One region of the Lysinibacillus parviboronicapiens genome, then DNA from elsewhere that is predicted to be linked to it. Evidence: a T-box and tRNA genes for the amino acid it is inferred to sense, from the RefSeq annotation. Region 1 holds a T-box; the other holds one or more tRNA genes.

Evidence for each region. A T-box is a leader RNA that pairs with one kind of tRNA and senses whether it is charged. The one in region 1 lies ahead of C9J31_RS16615 (valine--tRNA ligase), so its partner is inferred to be a tRNA-Val.
Region 2: it encodes a tRNA-Val, which carries the amino acid that the T-box ahead of C9J31_RS16615 (valine--tRNA ligase) is inferred to sense. The anticodon was not compared.

The regions. Positions count from the first base shown of each region.
Region 1 covers NZ_CP073713.1:3,422,993-3,438,871, forward strand. The annotation lists gene C9J31_RS16555 (site-2 protease family protein) at 1-264, opposite strand, end outside; gene C9J31_RS16560 (M23 family metallopeptidase) at 299-850, opposite strand; gene minD (septum site-determining protein MinD) at 1,071-1,868, opposite strand; gene minC (septum site-determining protein MinC) at 1,870-2,538, opposite strand; gene mreD (rod shape-determining protein MreD) at 2,566-3,090, opposite strand; gene mreC (rod shape-determining protein MreC) at 3,090-4,004, opposite strand; gene C9J31_RS16585 (rod shape-determining protein) at 4,018-5,037, opposite strand; gene radC (RadC family protein) at 5,494-6,165, opposite strand; gene C9J31_RS16595 (Maf family protein) at 6,199-6,792, opposite strand; gene C9J31_RS16600 (hypothetical protein) at 6,891-7,526, opposite strand; gene C9J31_RS16605 (bifunctional folylpolyglutamate synthase/dihydrofolate synthase) at 7,962-9,218, opposite strand; gene C9J31_RS16610 (bifunctional folylpolyglutamate synthase/dihydrofolate synthase) at 9,215-10,495, opposite strand; gene C9J31_RS16615 (valine--tRNA ligase) at 11,155-13,800, opposite strand; T-box leader at 13,987-14,310, opposite strand; gene C9J31_RS16620 (hypothetical protein) at 14,415-14,609, shown strand; gene C9J31_RS16625 (valyl-tRNA synthetase) at 14,592-15,191, opposite strand; gene C9J31_RS16630 (SRPBCC family protein) at 15,651-15,879, opposite strand, start outside.
Region 2 covers NZ_CP073713.1:4,639,295-4,655,173, forward strand. The annotation lists gene glmM (phosphoglucosamine mutase) at 1-40, opposite strand, end outside; gene C9J31_RS22480 (CdaR family protein) at 315-1,367, opposite strand; gene cdaA (diadenylate cyclase CdaA) at 1,360-2,196, opposite strand; gene C9J31_RS22490 (anti-sigma factor family protein) at 2,346-2,969, opposite strand; gene sigW (RNA polymerase sigma factor SigW) at 2,983-3,546, opposite strand; gene rocF (arginase) at 3,678-4,583, opposite strand; tRNA gene C9J31_RS22505 (tRNA-Lys) at 4,764-4,836, opposite strand; tRNA gene C9J31_RS22510 (tRNA-Gln) at 4,848-4,922, opposite strand; tRNA gene C9J31_RS22515 (tRNA-Tyr) at 4,940-5,023, opposite strand; tRNA gene C9J31_RS22520 (tRNA-Val) at 5,039-5,114, opposite strand; tRNA gene C9J31_RS22525 (tRNA-Glu) at 5,191-5,265, opposite strand; tRNA gene C9J31_RS22530 (tRNA-Asn) at 5,384-5,460, opposite strand; gene mbcS (acyl-CoA synthetase MbcS) at 5,734-7,308, shown strand; rRNA gene rrf (5S ribosomal RNA) at 7,468-7,583, opposite strand; rRNA gene C9J31_RS22545 (23S ribosomal RNA) at 7,772-10,700, opposite strand; rRNA gene C9J31_RS22550 (16S ribosomal RNA) at 11,010-12,561, opposite strand; gene C9J31_RS22555 (hypothetical protein) at 12,801-13,490, shown strand; gene C9J31_RS22560 (KinB-signaling pathway activation protein) at 13,531-14,205, opposite strand; gene gerD (spore germination lipoprotein GerD) at 14,356-14,967, shown strand; gene C9J31_RS22570 (P-loop NTPase) at 15,023-15,879, opposite strand, start outside.

The sequences.
Region 1 (15,879 bases):
CTTAGGAGCAAGTAACTCAGGCATAAAAAAAGCGAGACCAATCCCTAATACCGTAGCGATTGGTCCTCCTAAAGCAATCCATAGTAGTGATGTAGCCTGCACAACCGCTGGATTATCAAATTCAATTTCCCCCCCATACGGTGTAATGACACATGACTTTATCTTTACACCACAAATTTTTGCCGCCAATAAATGTCCTGCCTCATGCCAGAGTAACGAGGAGAGAATAATAGCATAATAAGCAATTTGACCGCTAAAAATCATTATAAACACCAGAGGGATACATAATATATGCAATTTAATCTTCATCGTTATCTGTTTGAAGCCACTGCACGATTTGTTCTAAATTATAGTGTGTATCAGCTTTTTCAATCGATATATACAGTTGTCCAGCCTTTTTCATGCCGATCAAATCATTTGCCTGCACTGTTGTGTATGGCAATTGCGCTAAACTATCGAGCATACCATAGGATACAGTTGTACCATCCTCATAACTAATGGTCATCGTTTTACCTGTATATTTTGTATGGCCTGTAAAAACAACTAGTCCACTCTGCCCAGCATACACAGGAAGCCCTACATCATACTGTAACAAAAAGCCTTCTTTAAAAACCTGCGCATTAGAAAAAGTTAAAAGTTCAGTTTGCCCTACATCACTCGATACCATAATAGTTTCTTGTTCTTTATTTAACAAACTTTGGCCGAGCTTACTTAAATATGTGATATCTGCTGATGTCGTAACAAGCTTTCTCACTGGCGTTTCCAATACGCCCTGATCTTCTAAACGAATAACGAGCATGATTGCAGCCACGAGTAATATCATAACAATCCATTTCCATTTTTTAAACAAGCCCTCATCCTTTTTTCACACTATATGAGGTTGCATGTCCATTCATGCACAAGAAACGTATATTCCCCCCGACAATCCCTATCGCTTTCACAATAGATGAATGCTCGCCAAAAAATAAATACACGAAGATGTTCGTCCATCGTCCACTGCGACAATCGCAGGGACGATAGTTCCTTAACAAGAAAAAAACCTTTCGCGCTATTGCACGAAAAGGTCTTAATTATCTTGAAAATAATGCTTTGAATTTTGAAAACATACCTCTATGCTCATCTTCAATGGCCATGAGTGGCACTGATTCCCCTAATATACGTCGTGCAATATTACGATAACCTAACGAGGCTTTATTGGCAGGGTCCATCACTACAGGTTCCCCTTTATTTGATGACGAAATAACACCCTCACTATCGACGATTATACCTAATAAGTCAATGGACAGATGCGTAGTAATTTCATTAACATCCAATGTATCACCGTTTTTCATCATATGCTGACGAATACGGTTAATAATTAGTTTGGGTGCTGTAATTTCCTCTTGCTCAAGCAGACCAATAATACGATCTGCATCACGTACAGCTGAAATTTCTGGTGTCGTGACCACAATTGCATGATCTGCACCAGCTACAGCATTACGATATCCTTGTTCAATACCTGCTGGACAGTCAATTAAAATATAATCATAGTCTCTTTTTAACTCTTCTACTAAGCTCTTCATTTGCTCAGGTGTGACAGCGTTCTTATCTGTCGTTTGAGCAGCAGGTAGTAAAAATAGTTTGTCATCAACACGTTTATCTTTAATTAAAGCTTGATGTATTTTACAACGTCCTTCAATCACATCAACTAAATCATAAATAATACGATTTTCCAGACCAAGAATTACGTCTAAATTCCGTAATCCAATATCCGTATCAACCAAACATACTTTTTTACCTTGTAGAGCCAATGCAGTCCCAAGGTTAGCCGTTGTCGTCGTTTTCCCGACACCGCCTTTACCTGAAGTTATGACGATCGCTTCTCCCACACTAGCTTCCTCCCTTAGACACATTTAACAATGGTCGAATATTTTTTAACGCATGAATTTGATCGTACGTAATACGCCCATCATAGCCGATAAATGCACAAGCCATCTCTTCTTGATTAATAGCTTTTACATGCTCATCTGACATTGCCTCAACCTGATCGGCAATCATTATATGTGTGGCTTCTAAACGAGAGGCAGCAATTATTGCTTCCTTATTACCATGTACACCAGCATGCACAATTCCCTTTAGTTTGCCTAGGACATACACATTGCCACCAGCCTCTACACGTCCATTCGGATTGACATTGCCAATAATAATAATGTCCCCCGAGGAACGGAGAATTTGCCCCGATCTGACCACACCTACATATGTATCTTGTTGACTTTCTATCATTTTCTGGTTGCTTTCATGGACAGTCAGTACATCACTTTGCACTTTAGATACGATTAGTTGTTCTGTTTCCTGGACAATTTTTACTAGCTCTTTTATTTGCTCATCAGCACAGTATCGATTGCCTAAATGTAATTGTACATCTACTTTACCATCGATACCGCCTTCTGAAACTTTTCTTTTTAACTCTTCTACTAATTCGGCATACGCACACTGATCGTCTAAACGGAGAACAAAACCATCCTTTGTCCCCTTCATATTAACTAATTGTTTTTTCATGAATGCCTCACCCCACGTTGCTCTTTATTAAGAAACTTCACGTGCTCTCTGTAAGACACGCGCATTAATTAAATATTTGAAGGCCCAACCAAGAATCATTAAAAATAACGTATTTGCAATGATTGTTGGTAGTAGTCGTGAACGTAAGAAATCCGTTAATGGTATCGTTGTAAAGTCTATTAAATAGAAGAATTGATAGAGTACGAATTCTAAAATTGCTACTAAAACAACTGAAATCGTCGTTGTCACAACTAGGTGCTGATGAATAATTTTCACAATAGATCCAGCTAAAAAACATATGAGTGGATAGAGTACGGAATATAATCCAATAATATCAATGTAAAACACATCATACAAGACACCAAAAAAAAGTCCATACATTACCGCTCTTTGACGGCTGTAATAGATGGATATAAATATTAAATATAAGATTAAAAATCGAGGTACTAGATAAAAAATTTGCCCTTTCACTTCAATTGGTGAAAGCATAGCAAACTCTGGTTCTAGTAAAAATAACAAAACCGCCACAGAGGGGATGAGAAATCGAACCATCATTCCGCCTCCTCTTTATTCGCCTCTGGTGGATTCGATAAATCCTCATTTGTTGCCTTGCCATCAGAACCGTCAATCATTGTTGTTGAACGTTTAGCAATGACAACATGTTCTAAAATTGAAAAATCAGCAGATGGTTTTACATAGGCCATTTTCGTTAAGCCAAAATCATCTGTACTTACTTCAGTAATTTCTCCGATTGGCACCCCTTTTGGGAAAATACCGCCAAGTCCTGATGAAACTACCTGCTCGCCTTCTTTAACCGTTAAACTAGAATCGATTCGCTTCATAATGAGTTCATTACGTTCTTCATCAAAGCCCTCGATTAAACCGTATGCTTCTTTTTCTCCTAAAACCATCGCAGAAACACGATAATTTGGATTATTAGTATATAAAAGCTCTACCTCAGAGGTGAAAGGCGTCACTAATGTAATTTTACCGACTAAGCCTTTCGCTGTCATAACTGCCATATTTTTTTCCACACCATGAGAGGAACCTTTATTTAAAATAATTTTCTCTTCCCACTGATCAGGATTTCTAGCAATAACCGTTGCTTGAATTGGATTAAATGCTTTTAAACTCTCCTTTTTATCGAGGAGCTCATTAAGTTTATCATTTTCTTTTTTCAAAGCCAATGCTTCGGTTTGTACAGCAGCAAATTCTTCTAAGCGTGCTTTTAAACGTTTATTTTCTTCGTACGTGTTTAAGAGGGAGTCAATATCATTAAAAATACCCGTAATATAATTCGCCGGCTTCGCAACAATGGATTGTGCGACGCCGACAGTATCTTTAATAATTTGCTCTGGTAAAGTTGCATTCGTCCGATCACGTAATGAGAAGCTAATCAATGCCACAAGAAAAACCATGCCCACGAGCAGCAATATTAATTTCTTATTGAAAAAAAAATGTGGCATTGCCTAAACCTCCTTAACCTTTTACTTGTTGACGACGAATCACATCGATATTATCTAATGCCTTACCAGTACCAATAGCAACACAGTCTAATGGATCTTCTGCGATAAATACGGGCATATTCGTTTCACGACTAATAACTTTATCTAAATTAGATAATAATGCTCCACCACCTGTTAGCACGATGCCGCGTTCCATCACATCGGCAGATAATTCTGGTGGGGTTTGTTCGAGTGTTTTACGTACACCATCAATAATAGATGCTACCGCTTCACGTAATGATTCTGAAATTTCCTGAGATGAAATTTCAATCGTCTTTGGTAAACCTGTTAATAAGTCACGACCTCTAATTTCCATTTTTTCTTCAGGACCCTCAGCAAATGCCGTACCGATCTCGATTTTTACTGCCTCTGCAGTACGTTCACCAATTGTTAAATTATATGTTTTACGGATGTATGAAATAATTGCTTGGTCCATAGCATCCCCGCCAACACGTACAGATTCACTTGTGACAATACCACCTAACGAAATAACAGCTACCTCTGTTGTACCACCGCCGATATCGACTACCATTGAACCTGTTGGATCCCATACTGGTAAGTTAGCACCAATAGCTGCCGCAAACGGTTCTTCAATCGTGAAAGCTTCTTTTGCCCCCGCTTGACGAGAAGCATCGATAACTGCGCGTTGTTCTACAGATGTAATACCGTAAGGCACGCAGATCATTATATTTGGTTTTTTCCAATTTCCACCAGAATTTTTAGATGCCTCTTTTAAATAGTACTCAATCATCGCTGTTGTAATATCAAAATCAGCAATTACGCCATCTTTCATTGGACGAATAGCCACAATTGAGCCCGGTGTACGTCCAATCATATTTTTCGCATCATTACCAACTGCGACGATATCGCCAGTTTTCGTATTTTTTGCTACGACTGAAGGTTCGCGTAAAACGATTCCCTTCCCTTTAATAAACACTAATGTATTCGCTGTGCCGAGGTCAATCCCGACATCTTTACTACCTAATCCAAACAAATTGTGTACTCCCTTTCTATTTAAGCCATACTTTCGTTGACATAAAATCATACCGTTCATTATAACGGAAAAAACCAAGAATTTATAGTGCCATACACCTCATCTTGCGGAAAATATACTATTTTCATCCCTCTTAAACTTAAAATAGTACGTATAGATTAGCATATAATTTTTATTCATCTAAGACAACGTCTAATAGGCTACCAATTTTTGTGAATCATAGAGTTATTTCTACCAACTACATTAACGTCATTCATCAAAAAAAGGTTCGCCTTTAAATGAATAGCAATTAAATTTCATTGCATCAACAACATCAAACTACCATCAAAAACTTGAACTAATTGCTTACGCTTGAATAATGTGACAAATCAAGGCTTAATTAAGTTCTTCCACATCTGTAGGATGGTTTCCTCTGAGTTTATGACCTCAAAAAGCTCTGCAAAATTGCTTGCAGAGCTAAATATACCCTTTTTCTTTTAAACTAATGTATTGATGATCACCAATGATAACATGATCAATCAGCTCAATGCCAATAATATAACCCGCTTCCTGAATCCTCTTTGTTACCTCAATATCTTCTGGACTAGGTGTTGGCACGCCGCTAGGGTGATTGTGCGCGCAAATAATCGAAGCGGCAGAACGCTTTACTGCCTCTCGGAAAATTTCTCTCGGATGGACGATGCTGGCATTTAAGCTCCCTATAAAAATTGTCTGTTTATGAATAATTTGATTTTTGACGTTTAGAAAAAGTGCAACGAAGTGTTCTTGGCTAAGGGAAGTCATATCAGGCATTAAGTACGCAGCAGCGTCTTGCGGGGAGCGAATCGTATATTTTTCATCATTGTGCTTTTGAGCTAAGCGCCGCCCAAGCTCAATCGCTGCTAATAACTGAATTGCCTTCACCTCGCCAATTCCTTTAATAGCCACCATTTCTTCAATCGTAGCATGCTTTAAATGATGCAAATGCTCAAAAGCACCTAATACACGATTTGCTAGGACAAGAACCGACTCTTCTTTCGTTCCTGTCCTTAGTAAAATAGCCAGTAGCTCCTGATTCGATAAACTCATGGCTCCTTGCCTTAAAAGTCTCTCACGTGGTCGATCCGCGATATGAACGTCTCTTATCATCATGCTTGGTAATACATCTGTCGGCAAAAATTGTCACTCCTTCGCAAATTGGATAATTTGAAGTGCTACCAATTGCGTAAACAACGCCGCAAGTGGTAGGCCTACAACATTGTTATAATCACCTTCAATTCGCTTCACTAAAAGGGTTCCAGCAGTTTGAATGCCATAACCGCCAGCTTTATCAAAAGGATCCCCCGAAGCTACATATGCTTCGATAAGCTCCTGTGATAATTCGTTAAAGACAACTGTTGTTTCTTCTACAAATGTTGTTTCTTGTCCTTTTGAATCGATAATAGCAACTGCTGTCATAACCGCATGACGCGCACCTGATAATCGAGTTAAGTGGGAAATTGCTTCCACACGAGTGGTTGGTTTATGCAATAGTTCGTTGTTAAAAACTACGATAGTATCTGCACCAATTATTGTTGCATTGTCTACTTTTTTTGCTACATCACGTGTTTTTAACAGTGCTACACCTTTTACATAATCTTGCATTGTTGCTGCTTGGACGCTTGTCTCTTCTACTTCGCTCGTAACAATATCGAAGGGAAGCGCTAGCATGGCAAGCAATTCCTTTCGGCGTGGTGAAGCAGAAGCAAGTACTAACTTATGATTTGTTGTAAACATTATTTCACCATTCCTCCTTATACTTATCATAACGGAGAATTAGGTATTTGAAAATTTTCAAAAAATCAAGAAAATGCCTATTTCACTATATTTAATTGTTAAAATTTAATTTGGAGACACGCATTACTCTTCTTGTAATGCGCAAATAAATGTAAGCGAATGATATTTATATCACTGGAAATAGAAGAAACTGCTGTCCCTACAGTTTGCCAATCGGAAGGCAACGTTGAATCTTTTACGTTGTCCTTAAAATTTAATTTTTTAGCATTTTTATCAGCTAATACGACAGGAAGTTCTTTAATCGTTGCTTCTTTACAGCTATCGCTCGTAACACTAAACACTTTTTTAAATGTTGCAGGAGCTTCTAAGAAAACGAGTTGGCTTTCCTCTATCGCAATGCTTGTCCAAACATAGTATTTACCATCTGCCTCTACAATGGCACTTTCTTTTAATGCTGGATACTCGGCTAAAAATGCACTCGCACTTTCATAGTTAGAAAAAACACCTGCTTGGCTTGCATAAAACATAGACGAGTTAGGGGTAGTACCACCTGCTGTCGGAATAGTCTCTTTCTCGGAATCTTTACTCGCTACTTCACTATCCTGCTTTAATGAAAACTGGGTACTTACTTGAAGAATACCTAAAAATATGGCCACACCAAATAGTCCTACAATACCGCCAATTAGCATTGCACGAAATACTTGTTTTTTTATTACCTGACTAACAATTTTCATACGTCCTTCACCTCTTCCTTTAACGTATCAAAATAAACATAAAAAAAGACAAGACTATTGTCATCTATGATTTCATATTAGTATATGTTTCAAAATATGTGAAAATGCTAATTAACTGCATTTCATTACTAGTATTTTTGGAGGTTTTAACATATAAATTAATTTCTTTAATATCACAGGCCACCGTAGTATATTTTTGCATTTTCCTGACGAGATTCTCTGTGGTACTCTTATAAACAAAATTCCATGATATAGGTGTTTGTGATTTTCTAAATTGAATAGATTTATGTAAACACTTCTTTTTTGCATCACAAAAGCCTTCCACAAGAATATTGGAAGGCTAATCCTAAACGGTTGGTATAAATATATCGGCATAGTCGTGCGTAGCGTGTCTCCACATAAAAACTCTATTATGGCGTTACAGGACAACCATCATTAGTTGTTGCCAATCAATTTGTTACGCACGTCCGTTAATAAGTACAATGAACCTGTCACGACGGTCCTGCATTTATTTTCCGATTGTGTTTGCAAAAATTGAACATAATCACGTAACACTTCTTTTTGAGAAGCACCCGAGAGTTCCACCATATCTTTTGCTGACATCGCACGCGGATTGTTGAAATCAACAAAATAAAAGCAATCACTCACTTGTTCTAACTGGTTAAAAACATTTTGTACATCTTTATCTGCAAGGATGCCAATAACGAAAGTAATCCTCTCCTCAGGGAATTCCTGCCGAATTGTAGCTACTAATGTTTCCGCACTTGCTGGATTATGTGCGCCATCTAATATAATAGAGGGCAGGATTTCTTCAAAGCGACCAAGTATAGTTGCCTTATTAATCCCATGTTGAATACCTTCAATACTTACTGGCACATGCAATGCTGTTGCCACTTCAAAAAACGCGGTAATGGCTAGTGCCATATTATTTGCTTGATGCGGCCCTTTCATTTTTCGCAACAGATTTGCTATGCGTAAGCCATTTTCTTCATTTGTATAACACTCACCATTGTTCGTATGCTCAATATAAAATTGATCGTCAAGTTCAAGCACAGTCGCTTGTTTGTTGCGTGCTTCTTTATAGATAACTGCCCTCGCTTCAAGCGGTAGCTCGCCAATAATAACAGGTTGATGCTGTTTAATAATACCTGCTTTATGATGGGCAATACTTTCAATGGTATTACCTAAATATTTCGTATGCTCTAACGCAATGCTCGGAATAATAGAAACAATTGGCGTCACTACATTCGTACTATCCAGTAAACCGCCCATCCCGGCTTCGATTATGGCCACATCTACATTACTATTAACAAAATGTAAAAATGCAGCAACAGTGAGAAGCTCAAAATCTGTGAGCTTGCCACTCAGCCCCGCTGCTTGCACTTGTTGAAACACTCGATCCATCTCTTCCGCTGAAATAGGTTGCTTCGCTACTTGAATTTGGTCATGAACATCTAAAATACAAGGAGACATAAATTTGCCAACGCGTAAACCATGCTCCATTAAAATAGCTTCAAGGAATGTAAGTGTTGAGCCTTTTCCGTTTGTCCCGGCTAAATGGACAATTTGCAGTTTTTTTTCGGGACTACCTATAAGGGCTAATGCTTCTGCAATTGCAGTAAGACCTGGCTTGATGACATCATCGCTTGTTACTGCCCACTTGTCCTTATATATATCAAATTTCGGAATCATTGTTCTTCCTCCTGTAGCCATTGCCGAACTTCTGCTATGAAATAAAGCGAACCCGTGATCACTACAATATCTTGTACTTTCTTTTTTCGTATGGCCGCTCTGACCACTTGTCGCCAGTTGTTATTCCATTCTTTATCGGGATGTTGCGACAAAGCGCCTAATCTATCAGCAGGCATTGCATTCGGTAGGTCTATTTGTGTAAATGCCATGGATGTTGCAACAGCATCCATTAAAGCTATACTATTTGCATGATCTTTATCTGATAACGCTGCATAAATAAAACGATAATTACGATTGGGATATACTGCCTGAAGTGCTTGAATAAGTGCTGCTGTTCCTTCTGAATTATGAGCACCATCTAATACAATATTGTTGTTAAATTGTTCAAAGCGACCTGCCCATTGTGCTTTTTGCAAAGCATGACGTATTGATGTCTGTGATATTTCGATATGACCCTTTTCCAGTAACAGGAGTACAGCAGTTATTGCCAGACTAGCGTTGGCTATTTGATGGGGTCCAGCCATTTTCAATTGCATGTCGTTTATCTCAACCTCAGCTTTTCGATAACTAAAATACTGCATACCAACTTCTTGCTTATTAGCAGCTACGATAAAGTTATGGCCAATAACGTGACATTGTGCATGACGTTCTTGTGCAGTCTGTTGAATAACTGCAAGCGCCTCATTCTGTTTTACACCTACCACTACAGGCACACCTTCTTTGATAATTCCAGCCTTCTCACCTGCTACCTTAGCAAAGGTATCTCCTAAAAACGCTGTATGTTCCAGTGAAATGGTCGTAATAATTGATACAAGTGGCGTAATGACATTCGTTGCATCTAAGCGACCACCAAGACCCGTTTCAATAAGTGCAAAATCAACGGCTTCCTCCGCAAAATATTGGAACATGATAAGTGTGACGACCTCAAAAAAGCTCGGATAGTCTCCGTCATAATCTGTATCCACAATGAAAGCAATGTTGTTCATATATCGTAAAAATTGTGCATCGGGAATTAGTTCCCCATTTATCGTCATACGTTCATTGACACACTTTAAATGAGGAGATGTAAAGGCGCCTACCCTATAGCCTGCCTTCTCTAGCATTTCCCGTAACATATTGACCGTTGAACCTTTCCCGTTTGAACCTGCAATATGAATCGTTTTTAGCTTATTCTGTGGATTATCTAAACGTGCCAAAACTTCTCGCATCATAACAAGCGGCTCACGCTTATAGTCAACTGCTTTTAATGTAAAAATAAAATCTGTACAAGCCTTCATCGATGTAAACACAAAAACACTCCCTCTAACTACGATAACTCTAGTATAAATGGTGCCAGGCACACACACAATTCTCACACAATTTAAAAACACACAGAAAATCACTGTTAAAGTGAGTTTTTGTGTATTTTTACCAAATGTACTTTGGGATTTATTGTGATTTTTGCTATCTGCTAATACATGTTTAATAAGTACTCGACCACTTGTATTCAATAGCCGGTAGTATTTTGCTTCAGATAATTTAATGAGATTTGCCTCTATCATTCCTCTTGCACTCACAAAATCTAAATCATCACGGGCTTTGTTTATTTTCACTATAATTGTTGCAATATTTCCGACATATGAACCTCCGTTTTTTTATTTGCCTTACATTATAAAAGACCATTCTATTTTTAGCAGAACAGCCATAGATTTTAATAAGCATCTCTTCAAGTGGGTACCCAGGCGATTCTAGCTTGAAAGAATGACTATCTCACTGCCGACGACCATAGGCTTCACGACCCATCATGCCACACAGATTACCTTTATCTATTTTACTAATTTTTCTGAATATTAATATATATTTTGTCCTAACTCAATACATATCTTTTGATTCATAATAAAAAAGTAGTGGATGACTTTTTTCGTCATCCACTACCTCAACAATCCATTATATATGATTACATATTTTTCAGTTCTTCTAAACGTTTTAATACCACTGCATGTTTATCTTCATAGTCGGCTAATTTTTCACGTTCTGCATTGACTAAAGCTTCTGGGGCTTTTGAAACAAATTTCTCGTTTGATAACTTTCCACTAACAAGTTTCACTTCTTTTGCCCATTTTTCTAATTCTTTTTCAAGACGAACAATTTCTTCTTCTAGGTTAATGAGGCCTACAAGTGGCAGGAATAGCTCTGCTCCAGTAACGACCGCTGTCATAGATTGATCAGGAGCCTCTAAGCCCTCACCGATTGTTAAAGGTTCAGGGTTACAGAATTTTTCAAGGTATGCTTTATTTGCTTCAAGAATAGTAACTGTTGCTGCATCTTTTGCAGAAATGAATAAAGGCACTTTTTTGCTCATTGGTGTATTAACTTCCGCACGTATATTACGCACTGAACGTATAATATCCATAAGGAGCTTCATATTGTCCGCTTCATCCGCAAAATGAAGATCCGTACGTACAGTTGGCCATGCAGCCACTGTAATAGACTCACCTTCGTGCGGTAAGTGCTGCCAGATTTCTTCCGTGATAAATGGCATAAATGGATGTAATAGACGCATTGTTTGATCTAATACGTAAGCTAAAATAGAACGAGTAGTTTTCTTCGCTGCTTCATCTTCACCATTCATTGGTAATTTCGCCATTTCAATATACCAAGAACAGAAATCATCCCAGATAAAATTGTAAAGCTCGCGGCCAACTTCACCGAATTCATAGCGCTCAGCAAGCGATGTCACACGTTCAATTGTTTCGTTTAAACGAGTTAAAATCCATTTATCGGCCACTGATTTTTCGCCAGTTAAGTCGATTTCATCATATGTCATGCCATCCATATTCATTAACGCGAAACGAGAAGCATTCCAAATTTTATTAGCAAAATTCCAAACTGATTCTACTTTCTCTGTTGTATAACGTAAATCTTGCCCTGGAGATGAACCAGTTGCTAAGAAGTAACGTAACGAATCGGCACCGTATTTTTCAATAACGTCCATTGGATCTACACCGTTACCTAAAGATTTACTCATTTTTCGACCTTCTCCATCACGTACCAAACCGTGGATTAATACGTCTTTAAATGGAAGTTGATCAGTAAATTCGATACCTTGGAAGATCATGCGAGATACCCAGAAGAAAATAATGTCATAGCCTGTTACAAGCGTACTTGTTGGGTAATAGCGCTTATACTCTTCATTTGCCTCGTCTGGCCAACCCATTGTAGAAAATGGCCATAGCGCAGCTGAGAACCATGTATCTAAGACATCTTCATCTTGTGTCCAATTTCCTGCGTCTGCTGGTGCTTCTTTACCAACATAAATTTCACCCGTTTCATTGTGATACCAAGCTGGAATTTGATGGCCCCACCATAATTGACGAGAGATACACCAGTCACGGATATTTTCCATCCAGCGAGAATAGGTGTTTTCAAAACGAGCTGGAACGAAATTCACTTTGCCTTCTTCGTCTTGTTGTAGTGCTAATGAAGCATCAGCTAGTGGTTGCATTTTAACGAACCATTGTGCTGAAAGATACGGCTCTACAACAGCGCCAGAACGTTCAGAGTGACCAACTGAATGCATATGCTCTTCGATGTTGATTAAAATACCAGCCTCTTGTAAGTCAGCAACGATTTGCTTACGGCATTCAAAACGATCCATCCCGTTATATTTACCAGCAAGCTCATTCATTGTCCCATCTTCATTCATCACAAGAATGCGCTCTAAGTTATGACGGTTACCAACCTCAAAGTCGTTAGGATCATGGGCTGGTGTCATTTTTACTACACCCGTACCAAATTCCATATCAACGTAGTCATCTGCTACGATTGGAATTTCACGGCCAACGATAGGCAAAATAATTGTTTTCCCAATTAAATGTTGGTAGCGTTCGTCTTTCGGATGAACGGCAACCCCAGAGTCACCTAGCATTGTTTCTGGGCGTGTTGTCGCTACCTCCACATATCCTGAACCATCTGCTAATGGATATTTCATGTGATAGAATGCGCCTTGCACATCTTTGTAAATAACTTCAATATCAGATAACGCTGTTTTTGCAGCAGGGTCCCAGTTAATAATACGTTCACCACGATAAATTAGCCCTTTATCATATAATTGAACAAATACAGTTTTAACAGCATCCGATAGGCCTTTGTCGAGGGTGAAACGCTCACGAGAATAGTCTAATCCTAGGCCAAGCTTTGCCCATTGTTGACGGATATGTCCTGCATACTCTTCTTTCCATTCCCATGTTTTTTCGAGGAATTTTTCACGTCCTAAATCATAACGTGTAATACCGTCTTCTCGCAGTTTGGCCTCCACTTTTGCTTGTGTTGCAATCCCAGCATGGTCCATACCTGGCAACCATAGCGCATCATAGCCTTGCATACGTTTCATACGCGTTAAAATATCTTGTAAAGCTGTATCCCATGCATGACCAAGGTGCAATTTCCCTGTTACGTTCGGTGGTGGGATAACGATTGAATATGGCTCTTTCCCACTGTCTGGTTGTGCTTCGAAAAATTTACCTTGTAACCACCATTCATAGCGTCCCGCTTCAATTGACTGTGGATCGTATTTCGTTGGCATTGAAATGTTTTCTGTCATTTTGACTCCTCCTGTTGACTAAAAATTTTTGATATACATCAAATTAGCTAAAACGAATTTGCTGTCCAGATTTTCCATTGTGTTTACACAATGAACTCCTTTGAAAATCTGATATCTACTAGAAGCTTTATTGCCACAAAATGTTTAAACATGATTTTTGGACAATAAAAAAACTCCTAGCGTCTACAAAAGGACGAAGGAGTTTAGTTCGCGGTACCACCTTTAATTCCAGCAGGGCTAAGTCAAGCGCTCACGTATATTCTCATTTTATGTCTGACAGCGCTTATTGCTAGCCCTAGTCAACACACAATATGATTTATACTTGATTTGCTTATGCTTACTTCTACTGGCTCTTAATTCGATAACGGTGTTTAACCGGCTTTAACTACTGTTAGTTCACTAAAACTGCTCGAGGGCTACGTTCAATTATGCATAAATAGAAACTTTTCAGCTACCGTTTCCTCTCTAAAAATGTGCGAATAATTTACTCTTCCCTGTCATAGCATCTATATTCAACTTTCCACATTGTAACGCAAAATCGTGCACTTTTTCAAGTAATTTAGTTATTTTTGGCTAGCTGTAAGAAGTAAATAGAAAAGGAAGTGAATATTCATATGCGACGACGTAAATACAATCCCTGGTTTTTACCACCTTGGCTACGACAAATTCGTTTCTATTGTCGAACGATTATTATACCAATTTGTGCATTTCAGTTTGTGCGTGTCATCATCGTACCAACTTCTGGCGATTTAATCTTCTTATTACTACTGCTTCTTCTTTGCTATTTACTTTTAAATGATATCATTTGAAGCGCGAACTTTTAACGGCGTATAATTCTCAGTTAAATCCCAAATCATTGTCGGCACTTCATCCCAGGAGCTGGACTCACGCACAGCAGTGTGACTAGAAGATTCTCTTAGCACGATTTTTTGCTCAATAGGAGCAGCCTTCTCTACATGAACAGCCACCTCTACAGGAGCAACTGGTTCTTCTAATACTAAAGCTTTTTCTACTACAGGCTCTGGTTCACTAAAGATACTTGTAACTGTCCATTCCAACTGACACATTTGATTGGCAAGTGTTGGTCGTACGTCTTTCACCATCAAATCTTCAATAGCGGCATCTTTCGGTAAATCAACATGCAAAGGTACAGCATACTCAAAATATCCTGTATCTCCTTGAATATCAAGTGCATCAATTTTAACTAAATCTTCAACATCCTTAAAATTTTGCAAGTCTTGAAAATCGAAGCGAACATGTGAAGTAATATGATAAATACCGACTAAACGTACTGAATCATCTAGCTGCGTAGCTTGCCACTGTGGCTTAATCTGTACAGCTGCAATTTCTGTTGGGCAACCATACCCCGGAAAACAAAATGTCTCACGCATACTCCAAGTTTTCTGTTCGATAATAATCCCTCCCTTTGCATCATATGACTGTCGAGCAGGTTGTATGCTTTATAACGAGCTAGATATTGTTGTTTCACGCTACTTTTTCCTTCCGATATTGCTATTATCATGGCATTAATAAGGAAAGTTCTAAAAAGTCATGCAAACCATGACATCTTTCTATTGTGAAAAATCCGCTAGGCTTTCTGCAGGCAGACATTTGCAACAGAGAAGCCTATGCGGATATTAATATTAATATAAAAAAATAGCATACTAAGAAGAACTCCTAGCATACTATTTTCACTTTTGGAACAGCTACATTTATATTCTGTTCACAGTAAAATGTAACTATAACATCTAATTCAATATAAAGGGAAGGGAAAACTAGATTTCGATGCCTGTGGCATTAAACTATAAGCACATCCAAGGCGTTCAAAATCTCCAACGACCAGCGTTTTTTTAGACGTTAACCATTTTTATTTTATTTGCCACTCGATCCGTTAGCATTTGAGTTGCTTTCGGTACAATCGGTTTAAAGATTGGATTTAAAACAGGCCCTGCTAATCCGCCTGCTGTTACTTCTAAAAAGCCTGTCATTCTTGTATTTCCTGCGTCAATGCTTTCAGCAAGGAAATAGCCATTTCCTGAGAAGTTATCAGATAAACCTTTTAACTTAAACGTTACTTTA
Region 2 (15,879 bases), 1.2 Mb from region 1:
CGACGCCACGGACGCCATCTGTTCCAAAATATTTACCCATTCTAATTGTTCTCTCCTTCAATGCAAGACGACCTAAATCATGCTTGTCTCTTGTAGACAATTGGACGGCTCGTCTGCTTACTTTTGGAAAAGTCTATTTTCGTTCATTTTAGTAACTATTATTTACACTCCTACGTAATTGTACCTGAGCTTTCGTGCGTAGAACACTTTGTGCATTTTGAACAAACCCTAACATTGCCCTAGGGACTCGGCCAACATGGAACTGATTGCTCAAGGTTGTACTGAATCAAGTTAAAATTATAGTCAGTTCTTGTTTAAGAATCAACATCTTCTTCTGTAATCGTTGTCGGTTCGGTCTCCTCTGGAGTCGTCGTAGTTTCCTCTGGAGTCTTCGATGTATCCTCTGGAGTCGTTGTAGTTTGCTCTTCTACCTTCGTAATATCTGCTTTAACTTTTATTTTTTGTTCAGATACTTTTGTCGCTCCTTCGGGTAATTTCACATCAAATTCATATGTTTTTGATTCAGTAATTTTTGACAGATCAACATCTACCAATATTTCAGTTAAGACATCAATAATTGATTTTCTACCATATACTCTTAATGCTGTAGTATCAAGCGTCAATTTATTGATTGTAATACCATCTTGTACTTTACCTGTCTCATTCATCGTAATAGGTAGTTCTTTACTGAATTCTCCGATATCCACATGTACCTTAACACTTTCTGGCTCAATGGTCACGTCCAGTTTATTTAAATCACGGTCTAATACTTTCACTGCAGCTTCTTGAGAGAAAGGTTGCTTCAAGCCTTGCTCACCCGTTACAGTTGCTTTTACATAGCTGATGCTCTCTATGGCACTCTTTGCCCCTGTAACATACACTGTTGCTGGGTTCGCAGTCATGCCCTTCAGTATATAGCCTTCATCAATCAAACGATTATTCATTTCCGGATCAACACGGAATTCCTGCGTCACTTTTTCCTCGATATTCACATCGATTGTTGCTGGGTCTAAAGTAACCTGCAGCTTATCAGATATATTTTCATATTGCAACTTAACGTTGTGCTCACCCATTAATAAATGGTTTAAGTCCACAAATATAGAGAAATCCTTTACTGCTTTTGTTCGTAAAACGATTTGCATCGGTCCCTTAATTGTGACATTAACCGTTTTTGGTATACCCGTAACAATAAGACTATCATCATCATAAAAAACGTCTACAGGTACATCACGAATCACTTCCATCTGTTCGTTCGTCGTCGTTTTATTCGTTGAAGAAAGCTCTGTGCGAACGGAGAAAAACAGTAGACATGCAAGAAAAAGCGCAATGATTCGTAACACCCAAGGACTATCCATCATTTTATCCATTCTTTTTCCCCCTCCAAGTCAACTTAGAGGCTGTATTCGATTCTTGTACTGATCCGAACCACATTTTACGTAACAGTGTTTCGAATTCCTCTAGAGAAAGGTTGCGATGTAGATTACCGTTTAATGTAATACTAATTGCTCCTGTTTCTTCCGATACGACTATCGTAATGGCGTCTGTTACTTCACTTAAGCCAAGCGCAGCACGGTGTCGTGTTCCAAGTTCTTTTGAAATAAATGGGCTTTCAGAAAGAGGTAAATAACATGCGGCTGCCGTTACCTTATCCTTTTGCATAATAACCGCTCCATCGTGAAGTGGTGTATTCGGTATAAAAATGTTGATAAGTAATTCAGATGAAATTTCAGCATTTAGGCCTATTCCAGTTTCAATATATTCATTCAAGCCTGTTTCTTTTTCAATAGAAACCAATGCCCCAATACGACGTTTAGCCATATAACTTACGGATTTCTTCATCGCTTCAATGAGCCTTGTCTGCTCTTCTTCTTCTTGACTTGTCGAACGTTGGAATAACTTCCCTCGTCCAATTTGTTCAAGTCCACGTCGGATTTCAGGTTGGAAAATGATAATAATCGCCAAGAAACCAAATTCAATCACTTGTTTTAGCATCCAACCCAATGTTTCTAACCCTAAAAAGTCCGTTGCGATGCGCGCAATAATAATTACGAAAATTCCCTTTACTAATTGGACAGCCTTCGTTCCTTTAATGAGGGTTAAAATTTTATAAACAACGTACCAAACGAGCAGTACATCTATGAAGTTAATAACAATGTTCACTGGCGTCAAATCCGTGAATTGTTCGATAATTTGCACGTGGCATCCCCCACTTTTCATTGCGAATCCATACACATTTAAGTATAGCACATTCTTATCAAATGTAACTTTTTTCAAATAAAAAGTCTACTCATAAGAGTAGACTTTTCAGCCTCTCACGTGCACTATCATGTAGGACGTATAGAGTGTTATTTAGTTTCTTTATCTTCAAATGCCATAGCATCTTTGAATGAATTTTTTATAGTATACCAAAGCCATTCAAATGCTTGGTCAATTTCTTCAATTTGGCCTGTAACCACTGCCGAGGATGCCATGTACTGTCCATTAATTACAGTAACATTACCATCTACTTGCCCCTCAACAATTAAATCACCATTTTTTACAACGATATCCCCATTTACAACTTCACCTTTCGGTACGATGACTGTTTGCCCTTCAACAACTAGATTCGGCTGTTTAGTAACAGAAAAATGTTGGTCATCCATGAAACTTCCAAGTAAAGTAGCACTCATAAATAGGCAAAAAACCGCTGCAGCCACAAAGAACGGGTGACGGCGAATCCATTTTTGCATGCCCATACGACTTTTAGGTTTGGGTAAACGAGCCATCACTGCAGCTTCAAAATGCGGAGGTGCTGTAATATGGGAAGCACTCTTCACAAAGGCGATCGTCTCACTCAATTCCTGCATCAGTTGCTTGCAATCACCACACGAATGCAAATGTTGCTTCAACTCTTGCTCATGCTCACGACTAATGTCACCGTCTAAATAATCATGCATATAGTCTATAATATGCTCTGGACAAATATTCATGATGCTCCCCCTCCTACAGATTGTTTAATTGCTTTCGTAATGCTTCACGTCCGCGGTGAATTCTCGTTTTCACCGTTCCAAGAGGCATATCCAAAATATCACTAATTTCCTGTAACGATAATTCTTCAATATATTTCAACACTATAACTGAACGATATTTATCCGGCAAACGTCCAATCTCATATTGAATACGATCTTGTAACTCCATCTGCTCTAGCTGTTCTTCTGGTAACTGGTCATCTGCTGCGATTTGGGAATACATATCAAGCCCTTCAGTACCAGCTACCTCCGCATCTAAGTAATAATCCGGCTTTTTCTTGCGAATACGGTCTATACAGAGGTTGGTAGCTATGCGATAAAGCCACGTCGAAAATTTTCTTTTCTGATCAAATGTATGCAGGTTCATGTAGGCACGTACGAACGCTTCTTGTGCAATGTCCTCTGATTCTTGTTTATTGCCTAACATCCGGTAGCATACTTGGTACAGTTTGTGCTGATAGAGACTCACAATATCGGCAAATGCGTTTTGATCGCCTTTAAGCACTTGTTTTATTCTCTTATTTACTAACGCATCCATTGTGTTAATTTCTCCACCTTTACAACTGTCTTATACTATACGACCCATCGATAAGAAAAGTTTCATTTTAATTAATTATAACAAAAGATTTTTATTCGATGCGACAATAGGCATTTTTTTGACAATTTTAATTATACTAGGGTCTCACCAAATAATGAACCCATTAATGCTACTGCAACATCTGCAGTTTTGTTCTTTTCATCTAATATCGGGTTAACCTCTACAAACTCCGCCGATGTAAGCATACCTGATTCCTGTAACATCTCCATCGCTAAATGACTTTCACGATATGTTATCCCACCAGGTACTGGCGTTCCTACTCCTGGAGTATAAAGCGGATCTAGACCATCTAAATCGAGCGATAAATGTAAACCATCTACCTTACGTTCCTTTAAATAGGAAAGTGCATCCTCCATAACACGAGTCATACCTAATCGGTCTACCTCATGCATTGTATAAACTTTTATACCTTGTTGACGAATCAGTTCACGTTCTCCAGGATCTACTGAACGAGCTCCGATAATAATAACATTCTCAGGTTTAATTTTTGGTGCATAGTTTCGAATTTGTACAAGTCGTTCATGTCCTAGTCCAATACTAACAGCTAGTGGCATCCCATGAATATTACCTGAAGGCGTTATATCTGGTGTGTTTAAATCTGCATGTGCATCAAACCAAATAACACCTAAGTTTTTATAATGTTCACCAAGTCCTGCCAGTGTGCCGATTGCAATGCTGTGATCACCACCAAATACAAGTGGAAACTTTTTCAGCTCTACGGCTTCATATACTCTATTTGCCAAAGTAGTACTTATATCGACAACTTCTTCTAAATTCAATAATTGTTTATCAACAATTGCATTTTCTTGCTTTTGATTAACGCGGATATCTCCCTGATCCTGTACCTCATGACCGATTGCCTCTAAACGATCAACAATGCCCGCATAGCGAATGGCACTTGGCCCCATATCTACCCCTCTACGTGTTTGTCCATAATCTGTCGGAACTCCAATAATTGAAACACTAAGTTTATTCATTATTTTATACCCCCTATGTGTTATATAACTATTGTAAATCCTACAATACCTTTGGCTCAACCCAACATATTTATGTATTTTTATACAATTTAAAAGGCAAAAAAAAATCTCCTACTGTTTTCAGTAAGAGATTAGTATATGTAGTTAATGTTACACTTTTAAATATTTATTATAGAAAAGTGAGCCATGAAGGACTCGAACCTTCGACCCTCTGATTAAAAGTCAGATGCTCTACCAACTGAGCTAATGGCTCATAAAAGAAAATGGCTGGGGTACCTGGATTCGAACCAGGGCATGACGGAATCAAAATCCGTTGCCTTACCGCTTGGCTATACCCCAAACATTCAAAATAAAACTGGTGGAGGGGGACGGATTCGAACCGCCGAACCCTAAGGAGCGGATTTACAGTCCGCCGCGTTTAGCCACTTCGCTACCCCTCCGAAATAAACACTATATGGTGGAGGATGACGGGCTCGAACCGCCGACCCTCTGCTTGTAAGGCAGATGCTCTCCCAGCTGAGCTAATCCTCCATAAAAACAGGTGTAATTTCTTCACAGTTTATTTATTCTTTTTAAGCCTCGGCATTTTACTACAACGCTAAGGAAATGGTGACCCCTACGGGATTCGAACCCGTGTTACCGCCGTGAAAGGGCGGTGTCTTAACCGCTTGACCAAGGGGCCCTTTTATTAATGTCTCAAACAAGACAAGATTTATATTAACATCTTTTCTTTTGTGACGCAACCCTTTTTTAATATTTTATTTTAAAAACTTATTTTTTCTTAAAATTGGGCAAAAAAATGGCTCCGAAGGCAGGACTCGAACCTGCGACAACCTGATTAACAGTCAGGTGCTACTACCAACTGAGCTACTTCGGAACAATACTATTCAATTGAGTTGTTTTTAACAACCTCTTAAGCACATTTATTATTATAGCAAGGATTGTAAATTATGCAATAACTTTTTATGAAAATTTTCATATTATATTTATAGTTTTTGTTTTCTACTTCATAAAGACCTGATAGTTCTCTATTAAATCTAATATTTCTATTTTATGTACTAATTATTCTTGCTGTATATTATTTCAATTGTTAAAATATAAATAGTTTAAAGAATTTTCAATTAAATTCGTTTTGGGGAGGACTGTTCATATGCTAACAAATGATTTAATTGCACCAGAACTTTATAACATTACAGAGGAATTAGAAAAATTTTCCCAAGATAGTGACCGCCAAGCAATACGCTGGCTAGATGCACAACAACAACGCCGCGGAATTTCTTATGCTGAACTTATCCAAAAAATGAATCAATACGCAAATGCTTTCACGAAGAAGGGGCTTCAAAAAGGCGATCGCGCATTGGTTATTATTCCACGTCTACCAGAAGCATATTTTGTGTTTCTTGGTTGTTTAAAAGCGGGAATTGTTCCTATTTCGTGTTCAGAGATGTTACGTGCAAGTGATTTAGAATATCGTATGGAGCACTCTTCTGCAAGAGCAGTTATTGCCTATGAAGCATTTACTAGTGAGGTAGACCGTATTACTTCAACAGTGGATGCGTTAAATAACAAGTTAGTCATTGGCAATGCTAATGGTAATTGGACTTCTTTAGATGAATTAGCTAGCACACAACCTGTAACATTTACAGCAGTTGCAACAAAACGTGACGATATGGCATTTCTTTCTTATACTTCAGGTACAACAGGGAAGCCAAAAGGCGTAGTTCACTCACACGGGTGGGGATATGCACATATTAGAACAGCAGCTTCTAAATGGCTTTGTGTACGCGAAGGCGACTTAGTATGGGCCACTGCGGCACCAGGCTGGCAAAAGTGGATTTGGAGCCCGTTCTTATCGACAATTATGCTTGGTGCGACCGCCTTCGTCTATCACGGTGGTTTTGATCCAAAAACGTATCTTCAACTCATACAAGATGAAAAGGTTAATGTCCTTTGCTGTACTCCAACTGAATATCGCATAATGGCCAAGATTGATAGTCTGAAAGATTATGACTTATCTGCTTTACGAAGTGCAGTTTCTGCAGGGGAACCATTAAATCGTCCTGTAATTGAAACATTTATGCAAAACTTTGGGCTTAAAGTACGTGATGGCTATGGTCAAACAGAAAACACGCTACTAATTGGCACCCTCGAAAATACCGAGTTACGACCAGGTTCAATGGGTGTTCCAACACCTGGTAATCTTGTGCGTATTGTTGACCAAGAAGGTAATGAGGCGCCCGTAGGGGAAGTTGGAGATATTGCTGTGCATAAATCTTCTCCCGCGTTATTTAAAGAATATTATCGTGAGCCTGAACGTACACATGCAGCCTTTCGTGGTGATTGGTATATTACAGGTGACCAAGCAAAATGCGATGAGGACGGTTACTTTTGGTTTGAAGGTCGTGGTGATGATATTATTATATCTTCAGGTTATACAATTGGTCCATTTGAAGTAGAAGATGCTTTAAATAAACATGAGGCTGTCCAGGAATGTGCTGTTGTTGCAGCACCAGATGAAATTAGAGGGCATATTGTCAAAGCCTTTGTAATCTTACGTGAAGGGTTCCGAAACCGCGACGAGGATGAGTTAACGAAAGAGCTACAAGAGCATGTTAAAACGTTAACAGCGCCTTATAAATACCCTCGTAGTATTGTCTTTTTAGACGAACTTCCAAAAACAACGTCCGGCAAAATTCGACGTGTTGAACTACGAGCAACTGTTTAAAATAATTAAGGAGACATCTCAACAAAATCCAAGTTGAGATGTCTCCTTTTTAAAGGTTATGGCTAAAATTCAACCTTATTGTAATAGAAAAGTCCTAATATAAAAATTCCCCAAAAATAAAAAAAGCCACTACTGAGTGTATCAGCAGCGACTTTTTGCGCCTAGCGATGTCCTACTCTCACAGGGGGAAGCCCCCAACTACCATCGGCGCTAAAGAGCTTAACTTCCGTGTTCGGTATGGGAACGGGTGTGACCTCTTTGCCATCATCACTAGACTATTGTTGGCTTTCAATATACGTCGTCTTTCTTTGTCAGCTTCATTCGTTCAGTCAGTCACGTACTTAGGTACGCTCCTTCCTTCTCTCAATTGCTTCCTTGAACTACTCGTATCTTGAAACCCTCTTTTAGAAAGATGTTGTTCTTTCAAAACTGGATAAACGGTGCATTGAATGTTTCAAACATTTTGGTTAAGTCCTCGATCGATTAGTATTCGTCAGCTCCATGTGTCACCACACTTCCACCTCGAACCTATCTACCTCATCGTCTTTGAGGGATCTTACTTACTTGCGTAATGGGAAATCTCATCTTGAGGGGGGCTTCATGCTTAGATGCTTTCAGCACTTATCCCGTCCACACATAGCTACCCAGCGATGCCTTTGGCAAGACAACTGGTACACCAGCGGTGTGTCCATCCCGGTCCTCTCGTACTAAGGACAGCTCCTCTCAAATTTCCTACGCCCACGACGGATAGGGACCGAACTGTCTCACGACGTTCTGAACCCAGCTCGCGTACCGCTTTAATGGGCGAACAGCCCAACCCTTGGGACCGACTACAGCCCCAGGATGCGATGAGCCGACATCGAGGTGCCAAACCTCCCCGTCGATGTGGACTCTTGGGGGAGATAAGCCTGTTATCCCCGGGGTAGCTTTTATCCGTTGAGCGATGGCCCTTCCATGCGGAACCACCGGATCACTAAGCCCGTCTTTCGACCCTGCTCGACTTGTAGGTCTCGCAGTCAAGCTCCCTTGTGCCTTTACACTCTACGAATGATTTCCAACCATTCTGAGGGAACCTTTGGGCGCCTCCGTTACCTTTTAGGAGGCGACCGCCCCAGTCAAACTGTCCGCCTGACACTGTCTCCTGCCCCGCTAAGGGGCATGGGTTAGAATTTCAATACAACCAGGGTAGTATCCCACCGACGCCTCCTTCGAAGCTGGCGCTCCGAGATCTCTGGCTCCTACCTATCCTGTACAAGTTGTACCAAAATTCAATATCAGGCTACAGTAAAGCTCCACGGGGTCTTTCCGTCCTGTCGCGGGTAACCTGCATCTTCACAGGTACTATAATTTCACCGAGTCTCTCGTTGAGACAGTGCCCAGATCGTTACGCCTTTCGTGCGGGTCGGAACTTACCCGACAAGGAATTTCGCTACCTTAGGACCGTTATAGTTACGGCCGCCGTTTACTGGGGCTTCAATTCGCAGCTTCGCTTGCGCTAACCACTCCTCTTAACCTTCCAGCACCGGGCAGGCGTCAGCCCCTATACGTCACCTTACGGTTTTGCAGAGACCTGTGTTTTTGCTAAACAGTCGCCTGGGCCTATTCACTGCGGCTCTCATGCGCTTGCACGCTCAAGAGCACCCCTTCTCCCGAAGTTACGGGGTCATTTTGCCGAGTTCCTTAACGAGAGTTCTCTCGCACACCTTAGGATTCTCTCCTCGACTACCTGTGTCGGTTTGCGGTACGGGCACCTCTCACCTCGATAGAGGCTTTTCTTGGCAGTGTGAAATCAGGAACTTCGTCCTTAAAGGACTCGCCATCACAGCTCAACGTTACAGTGTGCGGATTTGCCTACACACACGCCTTACTGCTTGGACGCGCACAACCAACGGCGCGCTTACCCTATCCTACTGCGTCCCCCCATTTCTCAAACGGTGAGGAGGTGGTACAGGAATATCAACCTGTTGTCCATCGCCTACGCCTATCGGCCTCGGCTTAGGTCCCGACTAACCCTGAGCGGACGAGCCTTCCTCAGGAAACCTTAGTCATACGGTGGACGGGATTCTCACCCGTCTTTCGCTACTCATACCGGCATTCTCACTTCTAAGCGCTCCACCAGTCCTTCCGGTCTGACTTCAACGCACTTAGAACGCTCTCCTACCACTGACATCGTAGATGTCAATCCACAGCTTCGGTGAATCGTTTAGCCCCGATACATTTTCGGCGCAGCGTCACTCGACCAGTGAGCTATTACGCACTCTTTAAATGATGGCTGCTTCTAAGCCAACATCCTGGTTGTCTATGCAACGCCACATCCTTTTCCACTTAACGATTACTTTGGGACCTTAGCTGGTGGTCTGGGCTGTTTCCCTTTTGACTACGGATCTTATCACTCGCAGTCTGACTCCCGTGTATAAATATCTGGCATTCGGAGTTTGTCTGAATTCGGTAAACCGGGATGGCCCCCTAGTCCAAACAGTGCTCTACCTCCAGTATTCTCATCACGAGGCTAGCCCTAAAGCTATTTCGGAGAGAACCAGCTATCTCCAGGTTCGATTGGAATTTCTCCGCTACCCACACCTCATCCCCGCACTTTTCAACGTGCGTGGGTTCGGGCCTCCAGTAAGTGTTACCTTACCTTCACCCTGGACATGGGTAGATCACCTGGTTTCGGGTCTACGACCACGTACTAATTCGCCCTATTCAGACTCGCTTTCGCTGCGGCTCCGTCTTCTAAAACTTAACCTCGCACGTAATCGTAACTCGCCGGTTCATTCTACAAAAGGCACGCTATCACCCATTAACGGGCTCTAACTACTTGTAGGCACACGGTTTCAGGATCTCTTTCACTCCCCTTCCGGGGTGCTTTTCACCTTTCCCTCACGGTACTGGTTCACTATCGGTCACTAGGTAGTATTTAGCCTTGGGAGATGGTCCTCCCAGATTCCGACGGAATTTCACGTGTTCCGCCGTACTCAGGATCCACTCAGGAGGGAATGAACTTTCGACTACAGGGCTTTTACCTGCTCTGGCGGACCTTTCCAAGTCGCTTCATCTAACTCATTCTTTTGTAACTCCGTATTGAGTGTCCTACAACCCCAAGAGGCAAGCCTCTTGGTTTGGGCTCTTCCCGTTTCGCTCGCCGCTACTCAGGGAATCGATTTTTCTTTCTCTTCCTCCAGGTACTTAGATGTTTCAGTTCCCTGGGTCTGCCTTCAAGACGCTATGTATTCACGTCAAGATACTACGCGATTAAACGTAGTGGGTTCCCCCATTCGGAAATCTCCGGATCAAAGCTCACTTACAGCTCCCCGAAGCATATCGGTGTTAGTGCCGTCCTTCTTCGGCTCCTAGTGCCAAGGCATTCGCCGTGCGCCCTTAATAACTTAACCTACGTCGGCTTCCAATACACTGCGTATTTCGTTGTCAGCTTCACTCGTTCAGTCAGTCACGTACTAAGGTACGCTCCTTTCCTCTCTCGCTTGCTTCCTAGAACTACTTGTGTCTTGAAACCCTACATTATCTGTTATTAAGCCTAAAAAACTTAAAAAATAAATGTGTTTGTTACTATTTCAATGTCGTTTTATCCAGTTTTCAAAGAACAAGTTTTGAAGTTATTCATTCAGAAGAATGAACCTTCAAAACTGAACGCAAAACGTAATCTTACAAACCCAAGGTTTGTATTCCGAAAATATCCTTAGAAAGGAGGTGATCCAGCCGCACCTTCCGATACGGCTACCTTGTTACGACTTCACCCCAATCATCTATCCCACCTTCGGCGGCTGGCTCCAAAAGGTTACCTCACCGACTTCGGGTGTTACAAACTCTCGTGGTGTGACGGGCGGTGTGTACAAGGCCCGGGAACGTATTCACCGCGGCATGCTGATCCGCGATTACTAGCGATTCCGGCTTCATGTAGGCGAGTTGCAGCCTACAATCCGAACTGAGAACGACTTTATCGGATTAGCTCCCTCTCGCGAGTTGGCAACCGTTTGTATCGTCCATTGTAGCACGTGTGTAGCCCAGGTCATAAGGGGCATGATGATTTGACGTCATCCCCACCTTCCTCCGGTTTGTCACCGGCAGTCACCTTAGAGTGCCCAACTAAATGATGGCAACTAAGATCAAGGGTTGCGCTCGTTGCGGGACTTAACCCAACATCTCACGACACGAGCTGACGACAACCATGCACCACCTGTCACCGTTGTCCCCGAAGGGAAAACTGTATCTCTACAGTGGTCAATGGGATGTCAAGACCTGGTAAGGTTCTTCGCGTTGCTTCGAATTAAACCACATGCTCCACCGCTTGTGCGGGCCCCCGTCAATTCCTTTGAGTTTCAGTCTTGCGACCGTACTCCCCAGGCGGAGTGCTTAATGCGTTAGCTGCAGCACTAAGGGGCGGAAACCCCCTAACACTTAGCACTCATCGTTTACGGCGTGGACTACCAGGGTATCTAATCCTGTTTGCTCCCCACGCTTTCGCGCCTCAGTGTCAGTTACAGACCAGATAGTCGCCTTCGCCACTGGTGTTCCTCCAAATCTCTACGCATTTCACCGCTACACTTGGAATTCCACTATCCTCTTCTGCACTCAAGTCTCCCAGTTTCCAATGACCCTCCACGGTTGAGCCGTGGGCTTTCACATCAGACTTAAGAAACCACCTGCGCGCGCTTTACGCCCAATAATTCCGGACAACGCTTGCCACCTACGTATTACCGCGGCTGCTGGCACGTAGTTAGCCGTGGCTTTCTAATAAGGTACCGTCAAGGTACAGCCAGTTACTACTGTACTTGTTCTTCCCTTACAACAGAGTTTTACGAACCGAAATCCTTCTTCACTCACGCGGCGTTGCTCCATCAGGCTTTCGCCCATTGTGGAAGATTCCCTACTGCTGCCTCCCGTAGGAGTCTGGGCCGTGTCTCAGTCCCAGTGTGGCCGATCACCCTCTCAGGTCGGCTACGCATCGTTGCCTTGGTGAGCCGTTACCTCACCAACTAGCTAATGCGCCGCGGGCCCATCCTATAGCGACAGCCGAAACCGTCTTTTAGTCTTTCACCATGAAGTAAAAGAGATTATTTGGTATTAGCCCCGGTTTCCCGGAGTTATCCCAAACTATAAGGTAGGTTGCCCACGTGTTACTCACCCGTCCGCCGCTAAATCAGAGGAAGCAAGCTTCCTCATCATTCGCTCGACTTGCATGTATTAGGCACGCCGCCAGCGTTCGTCCTGAGCCAGGATCAAACTCTCCATAAAAGAAATTTGATTAGCTCAAATTGTTTTGCTGGCATCAATTTTGATGTCCAAAATTTTGTTTCGTTCACTAACTGAAAGTTCGTTACTAAAAACGTTATTGATTACGTTTTGCTTGTTCAGTTTTCAAGGTTCATGTTGTTTCGTTTAGTGCGTCACCTCTTGGCGACTTATACATAATAACATCGATTAATCATGAAAGTCAACACTAAATCATAAGTTTTTTTAAGGAGTTATTTTTTTTGCTTAAATTCAAAAGAGATGAGGGTGTTAATATGTTTCGGAAAACGTTGATATCATTGTGTTTGATCGTAATATTATTTGTCTTCATAAAGCCTCTAAATTCTACTATGGTTTCTGTATTTAATATCGCAAATGCTCCAGCTGTAGTAACTAAAGGACACTATGGTACATCACTAATTGTCGAAATTTCTTTTTCTGATGAATCACTTTTAGAATGGCTAAAGACTATAAAAGAACCCTACCCGCTTCTTCTTTTAGATGCTGCTTGGATTGAACGGTCGCCTGAACATATGAAAATCATTGAAGAAAGAAAGCTGCCCACAGGTTTATTAGGTCCAGAAGATTCCGTAGACGAGCCCATTGATTTTGCATTGGTGCAAAAAGATATTAATATTTATGAAAAGCATTTGAAAACTGCACCCCTTTGGTTTGCCACAAGGAATCATCAATATTCGCAAGATTTACAAAAAACTTTGTTTCAACAACAGGTAAATATCCTTTCGCCTTCGCTAATTTGGCAAGGAGAGAATACACCCAAATTACAAAAAGGAGATTTTCTCTTTATTCCGTTACACCAAAATAGCAACATTTCATTTAAAGAGTTTAATACCTTATTACAACAAAATAAATTTATGTCAATTGAAGAAAATATATTCGGTTATTCCATTCAATCAAAGAAATCTCCATAAAAAAAGTTGCCTCAATATATTTTGAGGCAACTTCTGTTTGTCATGCATTTTTAGCTTGTTCACGTCGCGCTTTACGACGTGCTTCTAATTTTTGACGATCTTCATCGGATTTTGCATTGTATTTCGGTAATACTAACAATTGATACGCGTTCACAGCTAATAATGGAAATAGCAACAATGCGACATACTCATTAATATTTTCATCTCGCCCCATTAAAGCAATTGTCCATTCTAATGTTGTGATGACAATCATAAAGAATAAAGCCGAAATTAATACATGTTTCTTCCCTGTCATCTTTACTTTTTGCATGGCTGTTGCTATAGAACCAAAAATTAATACAACTAATAAACCAATATAAAATAACCAGCTTTGCCCATCTTTTACACCCGGTATAAAACGGAAAAACACAATATCAAAAATAGTTACGGCAATTAGCAGAAGCTGTACCCAATTCCATAATGTTAGCGTTCTGAATATATTAACTCCGACTTGGTGTAAAGTTAAATAGGCGAAAAATCCCGCTTGCGCAATAACACTCATTGTGAATCCTAAAAATACCATCCATAAAAGTCCGGCAAAGAATTCTCCCCATTGACCATTTGTTACATAAGGTTGGAAGAAATCCCAACGAATAAATAAGCTAAAAACTCCGTTGACTACACCACCAACGAGCATTGCAAAGAAGAAAAACTTTGCCCAATTTCGTATCGTCACAACAAAAAATCCCCCAATTTCTCAATATATCTGTACTCATTTTAACAATGCATTGTTAAAAAAGCCATTTCTCATTCCATCCAATACATAAAGTCATCATAAATGTGAACAATAATTGAAAGAGTCTATCTATAGAAAGGACTGATGTTAATGCGAAAATTCACCTTATTACTAATTCTGATGCTTATCCTTACTGCCTGTGCACAAGATAAAACCTCTACCATGTCCTATGATGAAATAAAAAAAATTATGATTGACTCTCTTCAAACAGAGGATGGTAAAAAGGCATTGCGACAGCTTTTAGAGGAGCCAAGTTTTCGTGAATTATTGATATTAGAACATGAGGAAGTAAAGAAGGCAACAGAGGAAACTTTACTTTCAAAAGAAGCAGAGGATTTTTGGAAAAAGACTTTTGAAGATCCAAAATTTAAAGAGACTGTAGCTAAGAGTATGCAAAAGCAACAGCAGGATATTATGAAGGAACTTATAAAAGACCCTACTTTCCAAAAGGATATGGAGGCTTTCTTTGGTCAGCCTGATATGCAAAAGCAGTTGGAGACGATTTTAAAATCCGCCAATCTTCGGAAACAAATGGAGGAAGTCGTAAAAGAAACGATTGAAAGTCCCCTTATGCAATCGAAATGGCAGGAGCTCATTAAAAACAGCGGTGAGGGAAGTTCATCTGCTGATGGTGGAGAGAAGAAAGAGACAAGCGGTGAAAGTGGCGGAAGTTCTCAAAATGACCAAAAAAATAAGCAATAATCCTCTACATTATAGAAAAACGGATTTCCAGCATTTTGAGGAAATCCGTTTTTGTTTATTTATTTAATTTTTTTATTACTTCGGCGGCTATATCTAAATAGATTTGTCCAGTATTGTGCTTCTCTGCATAAACAGAAGGCGCGAAGTCCTCATCTGTCCAGTCTGGTTGACCCAGTGGAATTTGCCCAAGTAACTCTGTACGTAACTCGTCTGCTAATTTTGGTCCACCACCTTGTCCGAATACAAATTCACGCTCGCCTGATTTCGACTCGAACCACGCCATATTTTCAATCACACCTAAAATTTCATGATCTGTTTGTAAAGCCATAGCCCCCGCACGCGCTGCTACGAAAGCTGCTGTCGGATGTGGTGTCGTCACTACAATTTCTTTTGATGACGGTAGCATTTGGTGAATATCTAAAGCGACATCACCTGTACCTGGAGGTAAATCTAATAGTAAGTAATCAAGCTCTCCCCACTCTACATCTCGGAAGAATTGATCTAATACTTTCCCTAACATTGGTCCACGCCATACAATTGGTGCATTATTTTCAACGAAGAAGCCCATTGAGATTACCTTAACGCCTAAACGGTCCACCGGGAATATCCGGTTGTCGACTACTTTCGGCATGTCCGTAACACCCATCATATCTGGTACACTGAAGCCATATATATCAGCATCAATTAAACCAACTTTTTTTCCTAGACGTGCCAAAGCAACAGCTAAGTTAACTGATACGGTAGATTTCCCTACACCACCCTTACCAGAAGCAATTGAAATAACTTGCACTGTGCTAAGTGGTGATAATATATCTTGAGCTTCTGCCTCTGTTGCTGTTCCACGGAAGCTTTGTAATTTCTCTGTCGGTAATTCTTCAAAGCGAATTCCGACTGTGTTAGCGCCCGCTTCTT